Regions from separate parts of the Sodalis sp. RH21 genome, predicted to be linked through region 2. Evidence: predicted binding sites of a transcription regulator. Region 2 holds the regulator's gene; each other region holds the start of a gene.
What was found. Region 2 encodes LexA, which represses DNA repair genes until DNA is damaged. Its sites were predicted from a motif close to TNCTGTATGTACATACAGNA; they were not measured.
Positions count from the first base shown of each region.

Region 1: dinG (ATP-dependent DNA helicase DinG) is a predicted target of LexA. The motif match lies at 2,410-2,429, and genes of this name have one in related genera.
Region 3: mutH (DNA mismatch repair endonuclease MutH) is a predicted target of LexA. The motif match lies at 3,481-3,500, and genes of this name have one in related genera.

Region 1 covers NZ_CP178732.1:4,084,219-4,090,677, reverse strand. Annotated here, with positions in the region: gene ACL2XP_RS18835 (ABC transporter permease) at 1-547, shown strand, start outside; gene ACL2XP_RS18830 (ABC transporter ATP-binding protein) at 544-1,485, shown strand; gene ACL2XP_RS18825 (ABC transporter permease) at 1,487-2,218, shown strand; gene ACL2XP_RS18820 (hypothetical protein) at 2,230-2,334, opposite strand; gene dinG (ATP-dependent DNA helicase DinG) at 2,496-4,637, shown strand; gene ACL2XP_RS18810 (hypothetical protein) at 4,689-5,564, opposite strand; gene ybiB (DNA-binding protein YbiB) at 5,943-6,459, shown strand, end outside.
Region 2 covers NZ_CP178732.1:5,423,659-5,430,117, reverse strand. Annotated here, with positions in the region: gene plsB (glycerol-3-phosphate 1-O-acyltransferase PlsB) at 1-1,926, opposite strand, end outside; gene ACL2XP_RS25085 (diacylglycerol kinase) at 2,053-2,421, shown strand; gene lexA (transcriptional repressor LexA) at 2,542-3,150, shown strand; gene ACL2XP_RS25075 (CsbD family protein) at 3,531-3,740, shown strand; gene zur (zinc uptake transcriptional repressor Zur) at 3,982-4,491, opposite strand; gene rcsA (transcriptional regulator RcsA) at 4,573-5,232, opposite strand; gene dusA (tRNA dihydrouridine(20/20a) synthase DusA) at 5,776-6,459, shown strand, end outside.
Region 3 covers NZ_CP178732.1:759,758-766,216, forward strand. Annotated here, with positions in the region: gene lplT (lysophospholipid transporter LplT) at 1-260, shown strand, start outside; gene ACL2XP_RS03540 (NADP(H)-dependent aldo-keto reductase) at 324-1,364, opposite strand; gene ACL2XP_RS03545 (YgdI/YgdR family lipoprotein) at 1,502-1,720, opposite strand; gene ACL2XP_RS03550 (TerC family protein) at 1,735-2,469, opposite strand; gene mutH (DNA mismatch repair endonuclease MutH) at 2,553-3,245, opposite strand; gene rppH (RNA pyrophosphohydrolase) at 3,936-4,463, shown strand; gene ptsP (phosphoenolpyruvate--protein phosphotransferase) at 4,476-6,459, shown strand, end outside.

The sequences.
Region 1 (6,459 bases), 1.3 Mb from region 2:
TCATTCCGCGCGCTGGCGTCCGGCGCTGTTTTCCACGCTCAATGTCATCCAGACCATCCCCGCCATTGCGCTGTTCGGCCTGCTGATTGCCCCGCTCAGCGGCTTGGCCACCGCCTGGCCGTGGCTGCGCGACATCGGCATCGGCGGCATCGGCCTGGCGCCGGCGCTGATCGCCTTGGTGCTATATGCGCTATTGCCCCTGGTGCGCAGCGTGAATGCCGGCTTACAGCAGGTGCCCGCCGACGTGATTGAAACCGCGCTCGGCATGGGCATGACCCGCGGACAAATATTTCGGCGGATTCAAGTGCCGCTGGCGCTGCCGGTGATTCTTTCCGGCATCCGGATCATTGCCGTGCAAACCGTCGGCATGGGCATGATCGCCGCGCTGATTGGCGCCGGCGGCTTTGGCGCACTGATGTTCCAGGGGCTGCTCAGCAGCGCGCTGGAACTGGTATTGCTCGGGGTGATTCCGGCCATTGCCTTGGCGGTGCTGGTGGATACGCTGTTTAAACTGATTATTTCATTCCTTGAAACGGTGCGCCAATGATCCAATTCCAGCAGGTAAGCAAGTATTTTCATGGCAAACCGGCGGTGGAAAACCTGAATCTGAATATTGCCGCCGGTGAGTTTACCGTGTTGATCGGCACCTCCGGTTCGGGCAAATCCACCACCCTGAAAATGATCAATCGCCTGATTGAACACGACCAGGGCAAAATCCTGTTTGCCGGCGATGAAATCCACAGCTTCAAACCGCAGGAACTGCGCCGGCGCATGGGGTATGCCATTCAGTCCATCGGTTTGTTCCCCCATTGGACGGTGGAGCAAAATATCGCCACCGTGCCGCAACTGCTGAAATGGCCGCGGGCGAAAATCCGCGATCGGGTAACGGAACTGCTGGAACTGCTGCATCTGGATGCGCGGCAATTCCGCGGCCGGTATCCCCACCAGCTTTCCGGCGGCCAGCAACAGCGCGTGGGCGTGGCGCGCGCCCTGGCCGCCGACCCGGAAGTACTGCTGATGGATGAACCCTTCGGCGCCCTCGACCCGGTCACCCGGGGAGCGTTGCAAACGGAAATCGCCCGCATTCATCAATTGTCCGGGCGCACCGTGGTGCTGGTCACCCATGATATCGATGAGGCGCTGGCGCTGGCACAGCACATTGTGCTGCTCGATCAGGGGCAGGTGATCCAGCAGGGGTCGCCGCGCCATTTGCTGACGCAGCCTGCCAATGCGTTTGTGCGCAATTTTTTCGGCCGCAGCGATATCGGCATCAAATTGCTGGCGCTGGGCGCCGCCGGCACCCATGCCCGCCCCGGGGAACGTTTGGCCGGCCAACCGATACCCGCGGCGATGACCCTGCGCGAGGCCCTGTCGGAATTCGTCTCCCGCCAAACCGAGTTATTGCCGGTGGTTGACGCGCAGGGCGCCTCCGTCGGCGTGCTGCATTTCAAGGATTTGATCAAGCCGGCGCGGGAGGACGTCTAGAATGCTGCGCCGCATAGCCACCGACCCATTGTTATGGTGCCTGCTGCTGTTATTGGCGCTGATGTTCGGCATGACGCGGCTGGACGGGTTGTTCTCCATGCTGTTTCCCACTCTCGATCGCCCGGTCTATCTGCAGGACAGCTTTGCATCGCTGGCCTGGGCGCATGTGCAACTGGTGCTGATTTCCAGCGTTATCGCCGTGGCCATCGGCGTAGGCGCGGGAATCGGCGTTACGCGGCGGGCGGGCAAGGAGTTCCGTTCGCTGGTGGAAACGCTGGTGGCGGTAGGACAGACCTTCCCGCCTGTGGCGGTGCTGGCGGTGGCGGTGCCGGTGATGGGTTTCAGCGAACAGCCGGCGATTATCGCCCTGGTGCTCTATGGCCTGCTGCCGATAGTCCAGGGCACCATTACCGGCATTGAAACGGTGGCGGAATCCATCCTGGAAACCGCCACCGGGGCGGGCATGAGCCGCTGGCAAATACTGACCCGGGTGGAGCTGCCGCTGGCGGCCCCGGTGATTATTACCGGTATCCGCACCTCGGTTATTATCAATATCGGCACCGCCGCCATCGCCTCGACCGTCGGCGCCAAAACCCTGGGTTCGCCGATTATCATCGGGTTAAGCGGTTTTAATACGGCCTATATTTTGCAGGGGGCGATATTGGTGGCGCTGCTGGCCGTGATCAGCGATATGCTGTTCGAACGCTGGCTGCGCTGTTTTCATCGCGCGTGAGCGCGGCGGCCTCAACTGTGGACGATAACGATATAACCCGCCAACATGACCCCGCCCACGGCGCCCAGCGCACATAAGGAAATAAGGCCGAAAACGCCTGCTTTGACCAGATTCATAGGATTCCTTGATAAACCAGAGATAGCTTATTATAAGAGCAATCATCCGTGATACAAGCGCCTCCGGCCGCCAATGCCTGAAGATATATACAGCTACGGGCTGACGCCGCGGCCGGTCTGTGGGACAATAACCCTCCCTGCATTAATAAAAAAGTTGCTGAATGTCGCTGTCCGTTGCCACCAAGGCGCAAATCCATGATTGGTATAAAGCGCTGCAAAAACATATCCCGGATTTTATATCCCGCATGCCGCAGCGCCAGATGATTGCCGAAGTGGCCAAGGCGCTGTCCGGCGACATTGAACGCCACCTGGTCATCGAGGCGCCTACCGGGGTGGGCAAAACCCTCGCCTACTTGATTCCCGGCATCGCCATCAGCCGCGCCGAAGAAAAACCGCTGGTGGTCAGTACCGCCAACGTGGCCCTGCAAGATCAAATTTTCAGCAAAGACTTACCGCTGCTGAAAAAACTGATCCCGGATTTAACATTTACCGCCGCGTTTGGCCGCCGGCGTTATGTCTGCCCGCGCAATCTGGCGGCCATGTCCGCCGATGCGGTATTCCAGGGCGACCTGAAACTGTTTCTCGATGACGAGCCGGCGCCCGCCGACGGCAAGGAAAAAACGCTGTGCGGCAAGTTGCAGCAGGATCTGCAGCGTTTTTCCTGGGATGGCCTGCGCGACCATTACCCCAAATCGGTCAGCGACGGATTATGGGGCAAACTCAGCACGGACAAGGCCAACTGCCTGGGGCGCAATTGCCATTATTTCCGGGAGTGCCCGTTTTTTATTGCCCGCAAGGAAATCGAAAGCGCCGACGTGGTGGTCGCCAACCATGCGCTGGTGATGGCGGCGCTGGACAGCGAATCGGTGCTGCCCAATCCCAAGCATATGCTGCTGGTGCTGGACGAAGGGCATCATTTGCCCGACGTGGCGCGCGACGCGCTGGAGATGGCCGGCGAAATTACCGTCGGGTTCATCACTCACCAGCTGGAACTGTTTATGCGCCAGACCGAACAAATCCTGGCGCAGTTTAAACCGGCCAGGCCGCCATTGCTCAGCGGCGGGGAACGGCTAAAAAACCACTGCGCCGAAATTCTGGAATTGGTGCAACAGTTCGAGCGGCAGGCGGTGTCGTTTTTGCCCAAGGATCGCGTGGTGGCGGAGTTTCGTTTTGAGATGGGTCAATTGCCCGCCGCCATGGGCGAAATGGCCGCGCGGTTATATAAGCTCACCGACGCGCTGCGCATGCTGACGGAATTCCTGCTTAACGATCTGAGCGAAAAAACCGGCAAACAGGATATCGTCCGGCTGCACCAGGCGCTGTTGCAAACCAGCCGCACCTTGGGCTATTGGGAAGCCACCAGCCGGTTATGGAAACTGGCGGCGCAGGAAAAAGCCTCCAATGCCCCGATTTCCAAGTGGCTGAATCGCGAAATGAGCGATACCGGCGCGCATATTTTCCTGCACTGCGTCGGTATCCGCGTCAGCGACCAGCTGGAAAAACTGTTATGGTCGAAAATCCCCCATGCGGTGGTGACCTCGGCGACTCTGCGCTCCCTTAACAGCTTCGCCCGGCTACAGGAGCTGTCGGGCTTGCAGGAACGGGCGGGGGATCGTTTTGTGACGCTGGGGTCGCCTTTTGACCACCGCAGGCAGGGCAAGCTGGTGATCCCGCAGATGCGCAACGAGCCGGTCATGGCGCTGGAAGCGGAACATCTGGCCGAAATGGCCCGTTTCTTTCGCGCCCAACTGGCCGCCGGGGCCCATCGCGGCATCCTGGTCCTGTTTGCCAGCCATCGCGCCATGCAGGCGTTTCTGGCCCATGTTACCGACCTGCGTCTACAACTATTGGTCCAGGGGGATCAACCGCGCTACCGCCTGATAGAAGAGCATCGCCGGCGGGTCGACCAGGGCAAAACCAGCGTATTGATGGGGCTGCAATCCTTTGCGGAGGGATTGGATCTGAAAGGGGAACTGCTTACCCAGGTACATATCCATAAAATTGCGTTTCCGCCTATCGACAGCCCGGTGATCCTGACCGAAGGCGAGTGGCTCAAAAGCCAAAAGCGCCATCCGTTTGAAGTGCAAAGCCTGCCAAGCGCGTCGTTTAACCTGATCCAGCAGGTAGGGCGGTTGATCCGCAGCCATGAATGTACCGGCGAGATTGTGATTTATGATCGGCGGTTATTAACCAAATCCTACGGCGCCCGCCTGCTGGCGGCGCTGCCGGTATTTCCCATCGAGCAGCCGGCCATGCCGGAGGATACGCCGTCTCCCGCGGCCGTGCCGCCTGCCGCGCACTGACCCTATTTCCGCCGCCGGGCAGCGGGCCGCCATCCTGTGCGGCGCGCATGGTCAGGCCGCGCTTTCATTGGACAAGCGCTGCTCGATGACCCGCTCAGCGGTCCGTATCGCCTGCGCAACCTGGCCGGGAGCGGCGAACAGGGTTTCATAAACCTGATGGCTTATGTGCGATATCAACTGCGCATCGTGGATGCCCTGGGTCGCCAAAAAGTTCCTGGTCATATGGCTAATGGACGTCTGGGCGCCGCCGGCCAGATTCTTGACATGCGCATAGCGGGCCAATACGCCCATATCGTCAAGGGTCTGGATGATAATTTCTCGCCGGGGCGACGCGGGAAATAACAACGCCTTGCCATTATTATCCAACGCGGCGCCGGCGTGGTCGATAAGTCGGTTAATTTGCGCCGGAATATAAACTTCAAACTCTTGTGATTGCCACGCTATCTTATCTTTCAACTGTTTCATCGGGCCGGAATTCAATTCCGCGATTATCAGTTTAACCGCCTGGGTAATAAATTTCTCCCTGGTGATGGGACGATCGGTTAATAACTCCAGCGGCGTGTAGGCGCCCCGTGCGCCACCGGTATCCGGTTTCTCCGCCGCCGTTTGACTGGCGCCGAGATCGTATGATTTACAATTAAAACCGGTGAAAGCCCGGATGAAATTCATGATGACGCCGCCATGCGCAGGGGCGCCGCAGTCCTGGTTGGCCAAGGCATCCCCGGCGCCGCCCTGTTCGCCTGTTTCAATCGCGTTATCCTCATCGGGACGAACGCCGGTATTTCTGAAGGCTTTGATTGAACAGCTTCTAATATTGATCAGCTTCTTAACCAATGAGGTTAATATTGCGGCCCTGGATATCACCTGGCCAGACGTCCAATTGGTTATCTTGGTGAATAGGAAATAATTGATCCCGGATGAATGCATGGAATTTCCTTATTGAAATAGAGTGTAATACTTGGTGTCGATTTTTTAAAAGCCATTTTTTATAGCATATATTAACGGGTATCACGAGATGTTCAGCCGGCAATAAGCGTTATTTACAAGTCCGGGTAAATCAGCGAATAACATAAACACGCGTAATAACCATTGAAATTATCCCTGCGGTTAAACGCCGACCCGCTAAAAGGGACGGCGCTGCGCCCGGGCGCGATGGACGACGGTCGCGCCCGGCCGGGCCGGCCGCCGCCTCGGGACATAAAGGTTATGGTACAAGACTTTATTAGCGTATTAATGAAAGGTATGGTGGTAGTAAAATCAGGGCGACGTCCAGACACATTCATTGATGGCGGAAAACGATCGGTTATGGATTACAGCAAAATTATCAAAGAAGTCGGGCGCGGCAAAAATCATGCCCGCGATCTGGATCGGCAGACATCCAGCCAACTCTACCGCGCTATCCTGGCGGGAGAGGTGCCTGAGCTGGAGCTGGGCGGGTTACTGATCGCCTTTCGGATCAAAGGAGAGGCGCAGGGGGAAATGCTTGGCTTTTATGAAGCCATGCAGGAACAGGTCATGGCGCTGCAGGCGCCGGTTAATATGCCGCCGCCCATCGTGATCCCCAGCTATAACGGCGCGCGCAAGCAGGCCAATCTTACGCCGCTGCTGGCGCTGATGCTGACGCGCCTGGGGTTCCCGGTCGTAGTGCACGGGGTGACCGAAGATCCTGGACGGGTCACCAGCGCGGAAATACTTCACGAACTCGGCATCGCGCCGCGTACCTCTCCCCTTGAGGCGCAAAGCGCGCTGGTGCTGGGCCAGGAACCGGTATTTATTCCGGTGTCCGCTTTATGCCCGGCGCTGGATAAGCAATTAAAGCTGC
Region 2 (6,459 bases):
GCGCAATAACTGTTTCCGGTCGATGCCGGGATGACCGATAACGATACTGGCGACCAGCGAAGGCAGGATAAACAGATGCTGGATATTATTGCGGTAATACGTCATCAGCACCGCCTGCTCGCGGGACAAATAAATAATATCGCCGATAGTATCCTTTTCGATGCTGAACTTATTCATCGCCAGGGCGTGCTCCAGCAGTTCCTGCGCGGTGGACTCGGGTACCGTCACATCGGACGCATAAGGCACGTTGCGCAGCAACGCCAAATAGCAGGTGAGCTGCTGCAACAACTGCTCGCGGGTAAGCGAGCGCTGACGGGAGGCCAGTAATACCGTGGAGCACAGATTAATGGCGTTGGCCGCCGCCGCGTTGTTGATACGCACCATGATTTTCGCGGCGATATCATCCACCGCCGGCGCCAGCCAGGAAGGCCGCTGGGCGTCAATGGGATCGATGGAGTCGCGCCATTGCGGCACGTTCTGGTTAAGATAGGTGCTTAGGGATAAGGGCTCGCCAAAATTGACATACCCCTGGCCCAGATTACGTAATTTACGCAACCCGCGGACCATTTGCACAAATCCCTCTTTCTCTTTGGTGGCGCCGCGCAGCTCTTTGGCGTAGGTGCCCACTTCCATGACATGTTCATAACCCACATAAATCGGCACCAGGGTAATCGGCCGATTGCCCCCGCGCAGCATGGCCTGGATGGTCATGGTCAGCGTACCGGTTTTGGGTTCAAGCAACCGCCCGGTACGCGAGCGCCCGCCTTCCATGAAATATTCCACCGAATAACCCCGGGTAAACAGCTCGCCCAAATATTCACGGAAAATCGTGGAGTAGAGTTTGTTGCCCTTAAAGGTGCGGCGGATGAAAAATGCGCCCAGGCGCCTGAAAATCGGGCCCGCGGGCCAGAAATTCAAATTGATGCCCGCGGCGATATGCGGCGGCACCAGGCCCTGGTGGTAAAGCACATAGGATAATAATAAATAGTCCATATGGCTGCGATGACAGGGTACGTAGACTATCTCATGACCGTCTTCCGCCAGTTGGCGTACGCGTTCGGCATTACGAACATGCAGCCCTTGGTAAAGACGGTTCCAGGTCCAGCTCAATACGCGATCGGAGAGGCGTACCGCCTCGTAAGAAAAGTCCGCCGCAATTTCTTCCATGAGGGCGATGGCGTTTTGCTGCGCTTTTTCCGCGGAGATTTTTTTGGTGCGGGCTTCATCTTCGACGGCTTTTTCGATCGCCTTGGACGCCAATAATTTATTAAACAAATCCTGGCGGACCGGCAAACGCGGCCCCACCGCCACCAGACGTTGGCGCGCGAAATGAATCATGGCGACGCGGGCGAGCTTTTGCGCGATGGTTTTGTCGGTACCGTGTTCCGTCGCCATATAGCGCATGGACAGCGGATTGGAGAAGCGGACGAAGCTATCGCGTCCCAGCCACAGTACGGCGATAAATTTTTGAAAACCGTTAAGCAGGCGCAACTGGGGGGCGGGCTGGTTTTGCTGCGCCTCGCGTCCGGGAGAGCGGCCGAACATGATGGATACGGGCACCATTTGTACATCGAGTTGCTGATTGTTGCGGTGCAAGTCCAGATAGTCGTGAAACAGCTTTACGGATTCGAGTTTTTCCGAGAAATAAGAGAAGACGCGCGGACCATCATGGATAAAAACGTAACGCGGCAAGACGACGCCGTCGATTTCCAAGGGAATCAAGGGGTCGGGTAATTGGAGATGCAAACATTGCGCGCGCAGCGTGAGTAAGTCCGCTTTTGAATTATATGGTAACACATACATTATTGGCCGCAGAGGGTCCAAACCGGTTTCTTCCCGTGGATTCGCGGGAATGACTTTGCTTCGCACCAGCAGCCTGAGCGGTAAATCCAAGAACGTGTAAAAAATAGTACGCCAACCTGACATATCTTTGTGAAGCCCCTTGTTAGCATTGCGACTCAAGAATACCAGAAACCGCGCGGCAGATCTGTGGTGATACGAACGCGAAGAACAGGTAACATGGGCGCTATTTTCTCTCTGTGCATAAAAATTATGGCAAACCAAACCAGCGGGCTTAGTCGCATCTATAAAGCCACGGGATACTCAATAAAAGGATTTTGCGCCGCCTGGCGTCATGAAGCCGCTTTCCGTCAGGAAGTGGTGGTTGCCATCTTGGCGATCGTCATTGCATGTTATCTCGAATCAGACCCCGTTTCGCGAATTTTATTGATCGGATCTGTGTGGCTGGTGGTGGTGATCGAAATTATCAATAGCGCTATAGAAGCCGTGGTTGACCGTATCGGGCCCGAATTGCACCCGCTTTCCGGTAGGGCGAAGGATCTGGGGTCGGCCGCGGTCACGCTGGCCATTATTCTGGCCTTGTTCGTCTGGGGGATGTTGTTGTGGCGGCACTTCGCCTGATCTTGCGTTTTCAGGCCCCCTTGGCCGGGATTTTATCGCATTTTGGTACGTTGAAGGTTTTCAATTGCGCCGGACCTGTATATACTCGCAGAAAGACTGTATAAACAAACAGGGGACGGAATGAAAGCGTTAACCGCCAGACAGCAAGAGGTTTTTGAGCTTATACGCGATCACATATCGCAAACCGGTATGCCGCCGACCCGCGCGGAGATCGCCCAGCGCCTGGGGTTCAAGTCCCCCAACGCCGCTGAAGAGCACCTCAAGGCGCTGGCGCGTAAAGGCGCTATCGAAATTGTCTCGGGCGCCTCACGTGGCATCCGGTTATTAATCGAAGAAGAAACCGGCCTGCCGCTCATTGGCCGCGTGGCCGCCGGCGAGCCTCTGCTTGCGGAACAGCACATAGAAAGCCACTATCAAATAGACCCCGACCTGTTTAAACCCCATGCTGATTTCCTGCTGCGGGTAAGCGGCATGTCCATGAAGGATATCGGCATTATGGACGGCGACCTGCTGGCGGTGCACAAAACCCAGGACGCGCATAACGGCCAGGTAGTGGTGGCGCGAATCAACGATGAAGTAACGGTTAAGCGCCTGAAGAAACATGGCAATATTGTGGAGTTATTGCCTGAAAACAGCGAATTCGCGCCCATTATCGTCGATCTTCGCCATCAGGAACTCTCCATTGAAGGGCTGGCGGTTGGCGTTATCCGCAACGGCAACTGGATTTAACCCGCAGCCGTAGCCAAAACCGGTGCCGCTGCGCCGGCCTCGTGAATTTACGCGGCTAAAAACGCTATCAATTCCCGGCCTCCCCTGTTGCTGGCTACGGCTCCAGGGTGGCCCTGCCGACACATATTGTTACATTTACCGTTCTTTCCCTTTTCTTCTGCTACCCGCTGTTTACCCTGGTTTTATCGACCGCTTCCAGATGAAAAGCCGGTAAGCCTGGGCTATTCTGCTGCGAAATAATGCTTATACCAAATGCGCTGCTATACTTATAGCCATAGGGTTAGCTTATGACCTCCGGTAGATGAATCAGATTTTTTTTGTTTTTCATTAACCGATGCATAGTAAGTTAATTGATTAACCGAAGACCAAGGAGAACTCCGATGAACAAAGACGAAGCCAGCGGCAATTGGAAACAGTTCAAAGGTAAAATCAAAGAACAATGGGGTAAACTCACCGATGATGATTTGACCGTTGTTGAAGGCAAACGCGAGCAATTAATCGGGAAAATCCAGGAACGTTACGGTTACGGCAAAGATGCCGCCGAAACGGAAGTCAAAGACTGGGAATCCCGCAATAAATATCGTTGGTAGCTTGTCTAAAAAGAAATAACCGTGGTACCAAGAGGTTATTTCTTTAGCAGTGTTCCTACCCAAAGGTACAAGGACGTACCACCCGGCTTTATGCCGCTGCATTATTTGTCCCCACCTTATTTATCTTTACCCGCTTGACCCGCTTGGTTCAAAAACAGCCGTAATAATGATTTTTCAATGCGGGCTAGCGGCCATTATATTAAAAATCTTTGCTGATTTATCCGGGCAAGCAACAACGTTATCAACGCTTTTTTATAGTGATGCTATGGTCATGATGGCAATCTTGCGGGCTTTCGCAGGCCTGTACGTCCGTGCAGGCAGGGCAAAACCCATGCGCTTCCACCACGTTATGGCGCATGGCGAAACCGGCGGCCTTAGCCATCTTCTGCAATATGTCCTCAATGCCCTCGGTTGATTGCTCCGTGACCTGGCCACAGCGATCGCAGATGAAAAAAGCGGACGTGTGGCCCGGTTGTTCAAAGTGGTGGCAAAGCACAAAGCTATTGGTGGACTCCACGCGATGGATAAATCCTTGTTCCAGCAGAAAATCCAGCGCTCGGTAAATAGTTGGCGGCTTGGCCTGGGGTTCCGATACCCTGAGCAAGTCCAGCAGGTCATAGGCGCTGATGGCGCCCTCCTGCTGGGTCATCAGGCGCAACACTTCCAGGCGCTGTGGCGTCAGGCGCACATTACGTTGTTCGCACAGTTGTTCCGCCTGACTGAGTAATTGAGACTGGGTTGTTGCATTCATAGGGATTCCCCGCAGCTAATTCCGCAGTCCATCTTACCATGAAGGTGTAAAAACGCCGAGTACGGGATGTGTACCGTCTTGTCACGCAACCGGGTAACGGAAGTTAATATTATCCGTGACTCTATTGGCAATTGAGATTAAATGGTAAATAATCTGCTTATTAGTAGCTTTGGTTTTACGTTTGATATTTATTTTATGTGAAGAAAGCGTTTTCTCTTTAATACCCAACTGTGAGCATATATGCATGGTGTTGAAACCTGACATCCACATTTTTAGAATCTCGGCTTCTGTTTTGCTGAAGTGCAAAGGAGAAAATCCCAATACTGAATTGTCACTTTGCCACGCTTTGGTATCCATGAAATATTGAATTATCATGATAATTGAACTCATCTTTATGAATTTCGACACGATAATTACATTGTCTTTTATTGGTACAAAATCGTGAAATTTTATATTTTCATTGCCAATGAAAATAAAAAATAACGTTAAGGGCTGTGTATCGATAATGGATTTTAAATCACTACCATCATCATGATATTGAAAGTAATTTTGATTTATAAAAATGATTGATGGCGCGGTTCTTTTGCATTTATTTTTTAACGCATTGACGTTTTCCAGGTCACGTATCGTGCCTTTTATTCCATTGGCGACTAATGAGCTTCTTAATGCGTATCTGGTATATGTGCAGGGGTCCAAGATAAAAACAGTCATAATAATAGCGTCATCTGCAGTGTATGTCATTTCATGACAAAAGGGGTGGCGATAAAAAATCGGCCCCGGAGGACGGGCAAGAGAAAATTTATGTTTTTATTATTAGAGTATCCGGTCGTGGAAGATCTGCGTTTATTTTTATGCTTTGTGCGCAATGGGTGATTATTGAAAACCGGAAACACATCGCAAGCTTAATAAACCCGTTCATACTCTACCTTCCACCAACGTACCGATAAGATGCGTGTTAGGGTTATGTGATAAATGATTATGATCATTTTGTAAATCATGGAACCCCCATTTGGGACGGATTGGTGGTTTTTTGGTATTTGATGTACTTTCTGGCCCTGGCTCAAGGGTATTTGCGTTAAAAATATGTTAATAACACGGCGGTTTGTCGCACTATGACTCTCCTGGACCCTGGCCGCTATCGTCCATTGCGTCCCCTGATTTCTTCATTTTTTCTGTGATACAATAGATAAATACTTGGCTTCGCCCTGGCAATGAAAAAAGCAACGGCAAAATCCATAATCAGGCACCTTCGGGTGTAAACCCCCAGACGATTGATTTGATCTTATGCGTGTCGATAATTCCTTGCAGCGTCCCTTTGAATCCGACGCTCAGCCCGCCGTCCCCGGTTACATCACCCCCCAGCGCCTTTCCGTCGCGCCGATGCTGGATTGGACCGACCGCCACTGCCGCTATTTCCTGCGCCTGCTGACGCGCCATACGCTTATGTATACGGAAATGGTAACCACCGGCGCGTTGCTGCATGGCAAAGGGGATTACCTCGCCTTTAACGAGGCTGAGCATCCCCTGGCATTACAATTAGGCGGCAGCGAACCCGATGCCTTGGCGCAATGCGCCCGCATGGCAGAACAGCGCGGCTATGATGAGATTAATCTCAATGTCGGTTGTCCGTCCGATCGGGTGCAAAATGGGCGCTTCGGCGCCTGCTTGATGGCGGAGCGGCAGCGGGTGGCTGAATGTATCGACGCCATGCGTTCAGCGGTATCGATTCCCGTCACCGTAAAAACCCGTATCGGTATCGACGATCGGGACAGCTATGCTTTTTTGTGTGAATTTATCCAGACCGTTGCCGAACGCGGGGGGTGCGATACGTTTATCATTCATGCCCGCAAGGCTTGGCTGTCGGGCTTAAGTCCCAAGGAAAACCGCGAAATACCGCCGTTGGATTACGAACGCGTATACCAGTTGAAACGGGATTTTCCTGGTTTAACGCTGGCGATTAATGGCGGC
Region 3 (6,459 bases), 1.3 Mb from region 2:
GCATCCTCGGCGGCTTTTTTATCGTGCCGCTGAACGCCCTGCTGCAACAGCGCGGCAAGGAGAGCGTGGGGGCGGGCAATGCCATCTCGGTGCAGAACTTTGGCGAGAACATTGCCATGCTGCTGATGCTCGGGCTTTATTCGCTGGTGGTAAAATTGGGCGCCACCGCCGTCGTCATCGGCATAGGTTTCGGCGTGCTGTTTTCAGCGGCGATTGTACTGCTGTGGTGGACCACCCGGAGCAGGGCCCTCAGGTCATGACGCTGCGATCCTTATCCGGCCGCTATGGCCGGATCGGACGGGCTAACAAGCGCGGAACAGGGATCAGGGGGCCGGGATGGTAAAGCGCTGATGGATTTTTTCCAGCTCGCCGATAATCTCTTCGTTCAGGGTGAGATCCAGGCTGTCCAGGTTGGTTTGCAGTTGTTCCAGGGATGTCGCCCCAAGCAGGGTGGAAGCCACAAACGGCTGCTGGCGCACAAATGCCAGCGCCATCTGCGCCGGGTCCAGCCCATAGCGCGCGGCCAGCGCCGCATATTCGGCGATCGCCTGCTGGGTGTGGGGCGCGCTGTAGCGGGTAAACCGGCTAAACAGCGTATTGCGGGCGCCGGCGGGACGGGCGCCGTTCAGGTATTTGCCGGTCAGCGTACCGAACGCCAGGCTGGAGTAAGCCAGCAGTTCCAATCCCTCGAATTGGCTGATTTCGGCCATGCCCACTTCAAAACTGCGGTTTAGCAGGCTGTAGGGATTCTGCACCGTGACGATACGCGGCAGATCGTGTTTTTCGGCCAGTTGCAAATAGCGCATGGCGCCCCAAGGCGTCTCGTTGGAAATGCCCAGATAACGGATCTTGCCGGCGCGTACCTGCTCGGTAAGGGCCTCCAGCGTTTCCAGGATGGTCACCGCCAGCTTTTCGTCGGTGTATTGGTAATTAAGCTTCCCGAAGCAGTTGGTGGCGCGCTGCGGCCAATGGACCTGATAAAGATCGAGATAATCGGTGTTCAGACGTTGCAGGCTGGCTTCGAGCGCTATGCGGATATTTTTGCGATCGAGAATTTGCTGCGGCCGGATGCCCGCGTCGTTGCCGCGGGAGGGCCCCGCCACTTTACTGGCCAAGATGATTTTTTCGCGCTGGCCGTGCCGCTTGAGCCAATTACCGATATAGGTTTCCGTCAGTCCCTGGGTCTCGGGCCGCGGCGGCACCGGATACATTTCAGCCGTGTCGATAAGATTAACCCCGGCGGCAACGGCGTGATCCAGCTGCGCATGGGCCTCGGCCTCACTGTTTTGTTCGCCAAAGGTCATGGTGCCCAAACCCAAAACGCTGACTTCAAGAGAACTATGGGGAATACGGTGATAATGCATTGAGGCTGGTTCCTTAGTGTCTGAAAAGATCAGGCGTTGTCAAGCGCCGCCTGATCTGACTATAACCAAGCCAGGCTGCGGGGAAAAGCGCAAAATGGGCGGGTGAAGTATGTTTTGTTAATCTGGCCGATGAATAATCAGCGTTCGATCATCTGCGATACATCGTTGCCGTTAATCTGCATTTCATTGCCGCGCTCGTCGGTGTAACGAATCAAACCGGTGGTTTTATCCAGTTCGGGTTTACCTTGCGTCAAGATCATCCGGCCGTCTTTGGTCGCCATGACATAATCGCTGGCGCAGCCCGACAACATGCCGGCCAATGCCGCCGCCGAGATCAACATTAGGTATTTTTTCATCAGTCTCATCCGTCTTAAGCCTTGGGGTCTGCCCGCCGGGCGCCACTGACTTTCTTATTTCTGATCAGATTCAGCGCCTCGACACCCATTGAAAAGAACATCGCGAAATAAATGTAGCCCTTAGGCACGTGAACATCAACGCTTTCCAGGATCAAAGTAAACCCGATTAAAATCAGGAACGTCAGCGCCAGCATTTTTACGGAGGGATGGCGGGCGACGAATTCGCCGATCGGCCGCGCGGCGAACATCATTACGCCTACCGCAATCACCACTGCCGCCATCATGATGAACAAATGATTCGATAAGCCGACGGCGGTAATCACCGAGTCCAGGCTGAAAATCACGTCCAGCAGCATGATTTGCGTAATGGCGCCGATAAAGGAACTCACGTTGCTGTTTTGCTCGGCTTCGCCCCCTTCCAGGGTTTGGTGGATTTCCCCGCAGGATTTCCAGATCAAAAAGATCCCTCCCAGCAGCAGAATTAAGTCTCGGATCGATATTTCGTTATCGAAAACGGTAAACAGCGGATAGGTTAAACGTATCACCCATGAAATGGACGCCAGCAGGCAAAGCCGCATGACCATGGCGCCGAACAATCCCAGACGGCGCGCTTTGGCCCGTTGCGCCGGCGGCAGCTTGGCGACGACCAGGGAAAGAAAGATGATATTATCGATACCAAGGACGATTTCCAGAATAGTTAGTGTTCCCAGTGCCAACCATGCATCGGGAGCCACAATCCAATCAAACATTATGATCAATTACCTAAATGTAAACGAAGCTTAAACGAATATTATAAACAGGTAAAAAGGCCGGCAGGCAAGGAAAATGCGACTTAAATCACGTAATGCCTGGCAAGCATCGGCCCGGTAAAGGTCTTTTTCAGGTAGAATCCGCGCGGCAACGTCATGATCGGCTGGCCAAATTCGCCGGTGGCTTTGGTCAGCGCCCGGCTGTTGGCGGCCTTCGGCCGCAGTTGCAGCACCTCGCCATGGCGCGCGGTAATACGTTCCACTTGCCCCAGCACGATTAAATCCATCAGTTCCTCCCAGTCGCAGCGTAGCAGGTGCTCCTCCTCCGGGCTGGGACTCCATAACAACGGCGTGCCGATGCGCCGCCGGGTCAGCGGAATATCCCGCGTCCCCTCTACCGGTATCCATAATACGCGGGCTAATTTATATCGCACGTGGCTGGTTTCCCAGGTGACGCCGCTGTTGCCGGTCAGCGGCGCGACGCAGACAAAGGTGGTTTCCAGCGGCCGGCCGGCGCTGTCCACCGGGATGGTTTTCAGTTCCACGCCGATGGCGGCGAAATCTTGTTCCGGCTTGCTGCCGGCGCTGGCGCCGAGATAACGCTCCAGCAGCACGCCGATCCAGCCTTTATCCCGTTTCAGATTAGCCGGCAGCACCAGGCCCGCATGCGCCGCCAGTTCACCCATATTGTACCCTGCCAGGGCCGTTGCGCGGGCCAACAGCTCCGCTTCGTCCCCCGGCGGGGTAACGGGCTTGGCGATCGGGGGCAGGCTCATAATTCATTCTCCCCATGCTGTTTAAAAACTGACCTTTGTCGGTCGGCCGAAAAGGGTTATTGATTTTTTAATTATCAGGCCATAATAATAGCATGATTTCACACTCTTTTTTGTCGGCTACGCTTTTTTTGCCGGCCCGGCCGCGGCGGGTTGTGCACCAGTAGCAGCCGACAATGAACAGGATCTTACACCATGTTATCCACAGATCTATGGGATAACCTTGATAAATGGGTACCACTGTCTCTATTTACAGCCTTGACGCCCCCTGTTTTTGCTGGTTTGTCCATAATATGCTGCTCTTTTTGCCACAAATTGTGGATAAAGTCATCATTGCGTGAAATTTGACCTCTGGGAAGTCCAGCGTACGCGCGGCGGATCTTCCACGATCCTTTTGAGGCAGGGCTTGGTTATTAGCGGGTTGAAAAATTTGGTTTTTTTTTATGTATAATTTTACTGCGCCCCTCTTTGGCCAAAAGTTTTACCCATTTAATCCAGCGTTCTGCACACATCTATCCACAGAAAAAGTGAATAAAATCGGCGTTGGACGCGGATGCCTGTTAATAACCTCGTCCGCCGCGCCATGCCGCAGGCCCGCGCAGTCAGGCATTCTTGTAAAGCAGTGGTTTACCGTATTGAGTGAGTGTGAAACAATCAGGGCATCTTTGCATTTTATGTAATCGAGGTAGTCCGGTGATCGATGATGATGGCTACCGCCCGAATGTTGGTATTGTAATCTGTAATCGTGATGGGCAGGTTGTGTGGGCCAGGAGATACGGGCAGCACTCATGGCAGTTTCCCCAGGGCGGGATTAACGCCGGCGAGACTCCCGAGCAGGCCATGTACCGTGAACTGTATGAAGAGGTCGGACTGAGCCGGAAGGATGTGCGCATCCTGGCCGCCACCCGCAACTGGTTACGGTATAAGCTGCCAAAGCGGTTGGTCCGCTGGGACACCAAACCGGTCTGCATCGGCCAGAAGCAAAAATGGTTTCTGCTGCAACTCATGTGTCAGGATGCCGATATCAATATGCAGTGCGGGGGCACCCCTGAATTTGATGGCTGGCGTTGGGTCAGTTTTTGGTACCCGGTGCGCCAGGTGGTTTCTTTTAAGCGGGACGTTTACCGCCGGGTTATGAAAGAGTTTTCTACCGTAGTCATGCCGTTGCAGGAATCGACCGCGCAACGGACTCTCCCTGCCTACAGACGGAAGAGGGGTTAAGCCACGCAGAACATGCTTACGCGTTTGCGCGAAATCGTAGAAAAGGTCGCAGCTGCGCCGCGTTTGTCGGATACGCTGGAAATTCTGGTTAATGAAACCTGTCTGGCGATGGATACCGAGGTCTGCTCGGTGTATCTGGCCGACAACGATCGCCGCTGCTATTACCTGATGGCCACGCGCGGTTTGAAAAAACCGCGCGGGCGTACCGTCACGCTGGCGTTCGACCAGGGCATAGTCGGGCTGGTGGGACGCCTGGCGGAGCCTATCAACCTGGCCGACGCCCATAACCATCCCAGCTTCCAGTATATTCCCGCGGTAAAAGAAGAGCGGTTCCGCTCGTTCCTCGGGGTGCCCATCATCCATCGCCGCCAACTGCTGGGCGTGCTGGTGGTGCAGCAACGCGAGCACCGCCAGTTCGACGAAAGCGAAGAATCTTTCATGGTGACGCTGGCCACGCAAATGGCCGGTATTTTATCCCAGTCCCAGCTTAACGCGCTGTTCGGCCAATATCGTCAGACGCGTATCCGCGCCCTGGCGGCGGCCCCGGGCGTGGCCATCGCCCAAGGCTGGGTGGACAACAGCCAGCCTTCCCTTGACCAGGTGTTTAAAGCTTCCTCCCTGGACAGCGCGCGCGAACGCGAGCGTCTGACCTTCGCCCTGGGCGAGGCGGCGGCTGAATTCCGGCGCTTTAGCAAGCGTTTTACCGCCAATGCCCAAAAAGACAGCGCGGCTATTTTCGACCTTTATTCCCATCTGTTGAACGACGCCAGGCTCAAGCGCGAGCTGTTTGCGGAAATCGACGCCGGCTCCATTGCCGAATGGGCGGTAAAACAGGTGATCGAACAGTTCGCCGAACAGTTCGCCCAGCTCAACGACAGCTATATGCGCGAGCGATCCGGTGATTTGCGCGCCCTCGGCCAGCGGCTGCTGTTCCATCTGGATGACAATATCCAGGGCGAGACGCCCTGGCCTTCGCGCTTTATACTGGTGGCCGACGAGCTGAGCGCGACGCTGTTGGCGGAGATGCCGCAGGATAAAATGGTCGGCGTGGTGGTCAGGGACGGGGCCGCCAATTCCCATGCCGCCATCCTGGTGCGCGCCATGGGCATCCCCACCGTGATGGGGGCCGATATTCAACCGGCGCTGCTTAACCAGCGCCTGCTGGTGGTTGACGGTTACCGCGGCGAACTGCTGGTCGATCCCGAACCGGTGCTGGTGCAGGAATATCAGCGGCTAATCAGCGAGGAAAAGCAGCTCAGCCGCCTGGCGGAAGATGACGTCGAGCAGCCGGCCACCATGAAGGGCGGCGAGCGCATTCAGGTGATGCTTAACGCCGGGCTCAGCGCCGAGCATGAACAGCGCCTGGGGAATCGGGTGGACGGCGTCGGCCTCTATCGCACCGAAATTCCTTTTATGCTGCAAAGCGGCTTCCCTTCCGAGGATGAGCAGGTTGCGCAATACCAGGGCATGCTGCAATTGTTCCCGGCCAAATCGGTCACCCTGCGCACGCTGGATGTCGGATCGGATAAACAGCTGCCGTATATGGCGCCGATCAACGAGGAGAACCCCTGCCTCGGCTGGCGCGGTATCCGCATTACCCTCGATCAGCCGGAGATTTTCTTGATTCAGGTGCGCGCCATGCTGCGCGCCAACGCCGCCACCGGCAACCTCAGCATTTTGCTGCCGATGATCACCAGCGTCGATGAAATCGACGAAGCGCGCCGCCTTATCGATCGGGCCGGGCGCGAAGTGGAAGAAATGCTGGGCTACCCGCTGCCCGCGCTGCGTATCGGCGTGATGATCGAAGTGCCGGCCATGGTATTTATGCTGCCGCTGCTGATTAACCGGGTGGATTTTGTGTCGGTGGGATCGAACGATCTGACCCAATACCTGCTGGCGGTCGATCGCAACAATACCCGGGTGGCGGCCATGTACGACAGCCTGCATCCGGCCATGCTGCAAGTATTGCTGAAGATCGTCACCGACTGCCGCTACC